Regions from separate parts of the Actinoallomurus sp. NPDC050550 genome, predicted to be linked through region 1. Evidence: riboswitches for the same ligand, from Rfam matches in the RefSeq annotation. Region 1 holds a riboswitch; the other holds the start of a gene.
The links. A riboswitch is a leader RNA that binds a small molecule or an ion and turns the genes downstream of it on or off. The one in region 1 is predicted to bind cobalamin.
Positions count from the first base shown of each region.

Region 2: another riboswitch for cobalamin. It lies ahead of cobN (cobaltochelatase subunit CobN); the one in region 1 lies ahead of AB0I04_RS38150 (CbtB domain-containing protein).

Region 1 covers NZ_JBFAJC010000039.1:24,690-28,478, reverse strand. Annotated here, with positions in the region: gene AB0I04_RS38160 (ribonucleoside-diphosphate reductase subunit alpha) at 1-169, opposite strand, end outside; cobalamin riboswitch at 268-484, opposite strand; gene AB0I04_RS38155 (CbtA family protein) at 609-1,466, opposite strand; gene AB0I04_RS38150 (CbtB domain-containing protein) at 1,502-1,720, opposite strand; cobalamin riboswitch at 1,760-1,891, opposite strand; gene AB0I04_RS38145 (histidine phosphatase family protein) at 1,921-2,487, shown strand; gene AB0I04_RS38140 (glycosyltransferase family 4 protein) at 2,482-3,648, opposite strand.
Region 2 covers NZ_JBFAJC010000008.1:212,806-216,594, forward strand. Annotated here, with positions in the region: gene AB0I04_RS14320 (VOC family protein) at 1-255, opposite strand, end outside; gene AB0I04_RS14325 (helix-turn-helix domain-containing protein) at 260-1,105, opposite strand; cobalamin riboswitch at 1,435-1,557, shown strand; gene cobN (cobaltochelatase subunit CobN) at 1,619-3,789, shown strand, end outside.

The sequences.
Region 1 (3,789 bases):
CCGGGTCGGTGACGACCAGCGCAGCGGCCCGCCGTACGGCCTCGGCCAGATCACCGGCTCCGGTGATGAGCAGCGGATCGGCCTCCGGCAATCCGGCGCAGACGCGCTCGATCTCTGCCGCGAGCGTGGCCTCGGGGGCCGTGGGGGGCGCGATGAGCTGTTGTGTCACGGTGCTCTCTCCTCGTGGGCTTCACCCTCGCGAGAAGACGCGCACGGACGACAAGGCTCCGCCGCCGGCCCTCCCACGAGGCCTGGACGACCGCGCGCTCCCGCGCACGGGTCGCTGGCAGGTCTTCGGACTCGCGGGCAGCACGCCTTCAGGCGCGTCCTACTGGCCGTCGCTTCCCGGGCCCGATCGAGCCCAGTGCTGTTGACGGCGGTCGTTCCCACTCACCGCTGCGGGGCAGTCCCGGCCTCTCACCGGGTTCCCTCTTACGACACCCGCCACATGATGCACAGGTGAACCAGCAACACGAGAACCATACATGTAGTGGCGATTGAAACGCATCACCACCAGATATTGGGTGTGTCGGGTAAGGAGCAGCGCAGCGCGGGCATGCCGAACGGCCCCCGGCGGTGATCCGCCGAGGGCCTTCAGGAGGTGTGGCCTACGCCGTGACCGGTGCCTGCGCGGTCCGGGGGCCTTCGGCCGTACGGGCGAGCAGCCGTTCGGCCATCGGCGCGAAGCACAGGCCGATCGCCGCCCACATGATCGCCTGCGCGGCCACCGAGTACAGGCGGAAGGAGAACAGCACGTCCGCCGGGAACCCCGGATAGACGATCTGCCCCTGCTGGTTCTTCAGCGGCAACGGTGTCTCCGTCGCGTGCCGGCCGTACTCGTGGACGTTCGCCGACAGATGCCCGAACGAGGGAAGCACGAACATCACGACACCGAGCGCCGCAACGCAGGCCAGCCCGGCCAGCAGCGTCGCGTTCCAGTTCCCGAAGCGGGGCTTGAGCTTCTGGCCGAGCCAGACCGCCAGGATCAGGAACGCGATGGCGAACCCGACCATCAGCAGGAACAGGCCGCCTCGGTCGCGGATGGTCTCGTGGTGACCGATCGCGGGCGGGTCGGCCGGATACTTGGCGAAGGGGATCAGGTAGAACCCCAGGAACCCGCCGAGGGCGACCAGCAGCGCCAGCGTCCGCGGCCGCAGGTTCCCCGTGCGGCCGCAGGCCAGGATGTAGGCCACCGCGTACAGACCGCCCATCGCGGCACCGAACAGGATGACGCCGACGCCGATGCCGACGTTCGCCTGGATGGTGCGACTGAAAATGTCCGGGTGGGCGGCCTCGGGCGTGATGCCCGCCGCCTTGTCGAGCATCGCCTGAGCGGCGTCCCGGCCGCTCTCGTAGTCGACGGCCGCCTGAATCTGCGGCTCGGCGAAGATCCGTGCGAAGACGAACGCGAGGATTCCGCCGATCGCGCCCACGAGCAGCCCACGCAGGATGAATCGCCGTTCCACGGCGTACTCCTTGAATTGTGGTGTCGCGGGCCGGATCAGTGGCAGGGGAATCCGAGGAGGTGCCGGGCGTCGTGAACGAACTCGTGAATGGCCATGTTGTTGCCGAAGACCGAGGTCGCGCCCTGGTCGACGCCGATGAAGTAGTACACGGCCAGGCCGAACAGCACGGTGCCGAACAGCCACAGTGCGGCCCGAGTACCGGACACCACCACTGGGGTCGTACGGGGAGCGGGCAGCGTGGTGGGGGTCGTCATGTCACAGCCTCCTCTAGGGATCCAGCGTCCCTGTCACGGGTGGAGCGCCTCGATGGCCGAGGGTCTGACTCTCCGACTCAAGGCCGGAACACAGTGGCGCGACCGTGCCGGATTTGCACCGGCTTCCTCTTACCATCACGTTCGTCCGGATCGTACGGCGAGAATTCGGCACCGTCAACGTCGCAGGAGGTCACCAGCCCATGACCGTTCGGCTCGCGCTCATCGCGCACGCGGCCACCCGCGCCACCCGCGAGGCCCGATTCCCCGACGACGAACCCCTCGACACGCACGGCGCCGAAGCGGCCACGGCCGCCGCGGTAACGTTGCGCCGTGTCACGGCGGCCTACTGCGGACCCGAGGAACGCTGCCGTCAGACCGCCGACGCGCTCGGCCTCGACGCGGCGACCGCGCCCGTCCTGGCCGACCTGAACGCGGGCACCTGGCGAGGCAGGAGCCTCACCGAAGTGGAGGCGGACCACCCCGCCGACCTGTACGCATGGCTGACCGACCCCCACGCGGCCCCGCACGACGGCGAGTCGCTGTCCGCGCTGATCGCCCGGGTCGCGCAGTGGTTGACCGAACTCCCCACCGACGCCACCAGGGTCGTGGCCGTCACCCACCCCGCGATCATCCGCGCCGCCGTCCTCCACACGCTGGGCGCCCCACCCGAATGCTTCTGGCGCCTCGATGTGACCCCCCTGTCCCAGACCTGGCTGACACGCCACGGCGGACGCTGGCAGCTACGCGAGACCGGTCACGCACTATGAGCGGCGTGCGCCCGCGCGGCCGGCGAGGAGTTCGGCGAGCAGGTTCTCCCATTGCCCGGCGATGGTGGTGACGTCGTAGCGGGCGGCGGCCTGGTGGGCGGCCGCGCCCATGGCACGACGCTTGGCGGGGTCGTCGATGAGTTCGCCGAGGGCGTCGGCCAGTGCGTCGGTGTCAGCGGGTGGTACGAGGAGTCCGTCGCGGCCATGGGTGATGATCTCGCGGGGGCCTTGTGGGCAGTCGAAGCTGACGGCCGGGACGCCGCAGGCGAAGGCCTCGATGATGGTCATGCCGAAGCCTTCGAAGGATGAGGACAGCGCGAGAACGGATGCCTCTGCGAAGGCGGCGTAGATGTCGCTGGTACGGCCCATGAACGCGATGTTGTCGCCCAGGTCGTGCTGCGCGGCGACGGCGCGCAGTTCGCCGAGTTCGGGTCCGCTCCCGTACAGGCGCAGCGTCCAGTCGGGATGGGTGGTGCTGACTTTGGCGAAGGCCGTGATGAGCCGTTCGTAGTGCTTGACCTTGGCCATGCGACCGGCCGCGGCGATCACCGGGGCGTCCAGGCCGGAGGTCGGTTTGGTGCCCGCGGGCAGCGCGTTGGAGATGGCCTGCAGGCGTGTGGGCGCGTCGGCGAGGAAGTCGGCGTAGGCGCGCCGGTCGGCCTCGGTGAGGGTCACCAGGGCGTCCAGGCGTGGGTACCAGCGGCTCATGTGCTCCCGCAGGCCTGGGCGGTGCGCGTCCAGATGCAGGTGTTCTTGGCCGACCACGACGACGTCGCGCGGGGCGAAGCGGGCGGCCAGCAGGTTGAAGGCCGGGCGAGTGGTGATCAGCACATCGGTGTCCAGCCCGCGCAGGGCCCGCCACATCTCGTAGTCGCCGCGCAATGTGACCTCTGACCAGAGCCTCTCGCCGCGGGGCACCAGCCGGCTGTTGTGCCGGCTCAGTCTCGCCGCGAACCGACCGGGACGTACGCCTTTACGCAGGTCGATCAGCGTGCGGACGCTGATGCGGTCGTCGATCGGAAAGAACGGGTCATCCCGCCGCCGATGCAAGGTGATGATCTCGATGTCGTGACGCATCGCGAGGTGGTTGGCGAGGGTGAGGGTGGCGCGGATCGTGCCGCCCATGCCGTAGGCGGACTCGAGAAGAAACGTGATCTTCATGCGCGGCGTCTCCAGGGGGTGTCGGGGCCGGGCCTCCGCCTCGCCGGTGCTGCAAGATGGCGATCACTTCGAGGCGGCTTATCCAGACCGCTGTGACCAGCGGAAATATCTACTATTCAAATAGTATGACCGCGATAGTAC
Region 2 (3,789 bases), on a different contig from region 1:
CAGCGCGTCGGGCTCGTCGATCACGACGTACACCGATCCCGTACCGGGCGGCAGGTCGGCGATCGCGCTGTCGGTGCGGGCGGCGCTGCCGAGCATGACGCCGCCGCCTCCCGGCGCGCGGAGCTCGGCGTGCTCGACCCGGCCTTCGTTCTCGTAGACGGCGACCTCCTCGAACCCGAAGGCGTCGACGAGGAACCGGATGGCGGCGTGGGCGTCCTTGTAGCGGAGTGCGGGCCAGATTCGTGTTTCGCTCATGCCCTCATCGTTCCCCTGGAGCGTCCTCGTCGCCTTGGACGAATGGGAGCTCCTCCTCGGCCAGCCACGCCGACGGGGGACACCCGGCCAGGTCGTTCCAGTCGCGGGCCAGGTGCGCCTGGTCGTAGTAACCGCAGGCGGCCGCGACGTCCGCCAGGGGCGGCCGGCCGGGCCGCTGGAGCAGCTGTTTGGACCGCTCGAACCGCATCACGCGGGCGGCCTCCTTGGGCCGCAGGCCGTACTCCGCGGCGAACCGCTCGCCCAGGTGCCGCCGGCTCCAGCCCACCTCGCGTGCCAGGTCGGCGATCCGTACGGTGCCGTCGGTCTCGGCGAGCCGCCGCCAGGCGTACGCGATTTCGGGCGCCGGTCCCGGCAGCCGGCCGATGCCGCGCGACAGCACGTCCTCGACCACGGCGAATCGCGCCCGCCAGGTGCCGGCCTCGGTCAGGCGTTCGACCAGCTCGGCGGCCCGCGGGCCGATCAGGTCGTCGAGGGACAGGACGGCCCCGCCGATCGCGCCGGCGGGCAGCCCGAACAGGGAGCGCGCCCCCTCTGGCGTGAGGTCGAGCTGGATTCCGGCCAGGTCACCGTCGTGCGCGATGGTCACCGGCCAGGTGTGCATGCCTCCCACGAGGGCCATGAAGGCCGTCGGCGTCCGGTCCGCGCCGACGAGCGTACGGGTCGGTGCGTCCAGGCCGAGGATCACGGTCAGGTGCCGAGACGGGAGCCCCCGATGCGTCCCCGGGGCGAAGCCCTCGTACCGGTAACCGACGCAGCGCGCCACCGACGGTGCGAGCCGCACCGACGGCCGCACCCGGGCCGTCTGTTCGACGGTAGCGCCACTTCCCATGGCCTCCACGGTAACCGGCGGACAGCGGAAACGGCGGCGCTCGCCACCGATACCGGACTGGGCCACGCCGCACCGACCTGGATCGCCGCGCCGGACCTCGCCGTGGCCGTCGCCTCCGGCACCCTCGACCGCCGCGACCGTCCGTCCCGCGAAGTAGTCAGGCATTGTGCTGTTCCCATGGCCGACGCTCACGTCCGGTAGGGCGCGGCGTACACCTCGCTGTCGGCTCGGAGGACGATCTGGCGAGAGTTTCATCCAAGGGATGGGGTGACCTGCGGCGGTGCGGGGCGAGGGTGGGCCTCGTAGACTGGGCGCGCGACGGCGAAGGGAAGGAACCCGGTGTGAATCCGGGGCTGTCCCGCAACTGTGACCGGGTAGCGAACCCGCGTGTACGGCCACGGCGATCAGCTGGAAGGCCGCGGGGGAGCGGTGACCTGGGAGTCAGGAGACTTCCCGCCGTCGGCGACCTTTCACCCGAGCCGGGGCGAGGACCCCCGAGGGAAGGAACGACGCGTGCGTGTCCTGCTGCTCTCAACGGCCGATACCGAACTCCTGTCGGCCCGCTCCGCGAACGCCGGATATGTGACCGGCAACCCGTCCCGGCTGGACGTCGCCGACCTTGACGGGCTCTGCGAGGGCGCCGACGTCGTGGTCGTCCGGCTGCTCGGGGGGCTGAAGACCTGGCAGGAGGGCGTGGAGGATCTGCGCCGCCGGGGCCTGCCGCTGATCGCGCTGGGCGGGGAGGCCGCTCCGGACGCCGAGCTGATGGCGCTGTCGACGGTGCCCGCCGGCGTCGCCGCGGAGGCGCTGGACTACCTGCGCGAGGGCGGCGTGGACAACCTGCGGGAGCTGGCCCGCTTCCTGTCCGACACCGTGCTGCTCACGGGTGAGGGCTTCGAGCCGCCGCGGCGGATGCCGGCGTACGGCGTGCACCAGACCGGGGTCGAGCCGAAGGACGGCCGGCCGACCGTCGGCGTCGTCTTCTACCGGGCGCACGAGCTGTCCGGCAACACCGCCTTCGTGGACACGCTGTGCGAGCGGATCGAGGAGCTGGGCGCGAACGCGCTGCCCGTCTTCTGCGGCTCGCTGCGCTCCGCCGACGAAGAGCTCCTAACACTGCTGGGCCGGGCGGACGCTCTTGTCGTCACCGTGCTCGCCGCCGGCGGGGCGGTGGCCGCGGACGCGTCGGCGGGCGGCGACGAGGACGCGTGGGACGCCGGGGCGCTGGCCGCCCTGGACGTCCCCGTCATCCAGGGGCTGTGCCTGACGACGTCCCGTGCCACCTGGGAGGCGTCGGACGCGGCGCTGTCCCCGATGGACGCCGCGATGCAGGTCGCGATCCCCGAGTTCGACGGCAGGCTGATCTCGGTGCCGTTCTCCTTCAAGGAGGAGGGACCGGACGGCATCCCCGTGTACGCCGCCGACCCGGAGCGGGCCGCGCGCGTCGCCGGGATCGCCGTCCGCCAGGCACGCCTCGGGCACACGCCGGTCGCCGAGCGCAGGCTCGCGATCGTGCTGTCGTCGTACCCGACCAAGCACGCCCGCGTCGGCAACGCCGTCGGCCTGGACACGCCCGTCTCGGCGGTCCGCCTGCTCGCGGCGCTGCGGGAGGCCGGCTATGACGTCGGCGACCATCCCACCGACGGGGACACGCTGATCCACTCGCTGATCGCGGCGGGCGGCCACGACGTCGAGTGGCTGACCGAGGAGCAGCTGCGCGCCGCGCCCGCCCGGGTGCCGCTGAAGGACTACGAGCGCTGGTTCACCGCGCTGCCGGAGTCGCTGCGCGAGGGCATGCGCGAACACTGGGGCGAGCCGCCGGGCGAGCTGTACACCGACGACGACGAGATCGCGCTGGCGTCGCTGCAATTCGGGAACGTCGTGCTCATGATCCAGCCGCCGCGCGGGTTCGGGGAGAACCCGGTGGCGATCTACCACGACCCCGATCTGCCGCCGTCGCACCACTACCTGGCGGCGTACCGCTGGCTGGACGAGGTGTTCGGCGCCGACTCGGTGATCCACCTCGGCAAGCACGGCACGCTCGAGTGGCTACCCGGCAAGGGCCTCGGGCTGTCGGCCGAGTGCGCTCCGGACGCGGTCCTCGGCGACCTGCCGCTCGTCTACCCGTTCATCGTCAACGACCCGGGCGAGGGCACCCAGGCGAAACGGCGCGGCCACGCCGTGGTCGTCGACCATCTGGTGCCGCCGATGGCGCGCGCCGACACGTACGGGGACCTGGCCAGGCTCGAACAGCTCCTCGACGAGTACGCCACCGTCCAGGCGATGGACCCGGCGAAGCTGCCCACCGTGCGCGCCCAGATCTGGACGCTGGTCAAGGCCGCCGAGCTCCACCACGACCTGCACGTCAGCGACGAGCCGGGCGAGGGCGACTTCGACGACTTCGTCCTGCACATCGACGGCTACCTCTGCGAGATCAAGGACGTTCAGATCCGCGACGGCCTGCACATCCTCGGCCAGGCTCCGGAGGCGGAACAGCGCGTCAACCTGGTGCTGGCCGTCCTCCGCGCCGCGCAGGTGTGGGCGGGCCGGGCGGGCGCGCTGCCGGGCCTGCGCGCCGCGATCGCGCAGGCCTACGGGCTGGACGAGCGCGAACTGCTCGCCGAACCGGGCGCGCGGGTGGAGGCCACGGAGCTCGCCGAGCTCGTGGACGGTCCCGCGCGGAC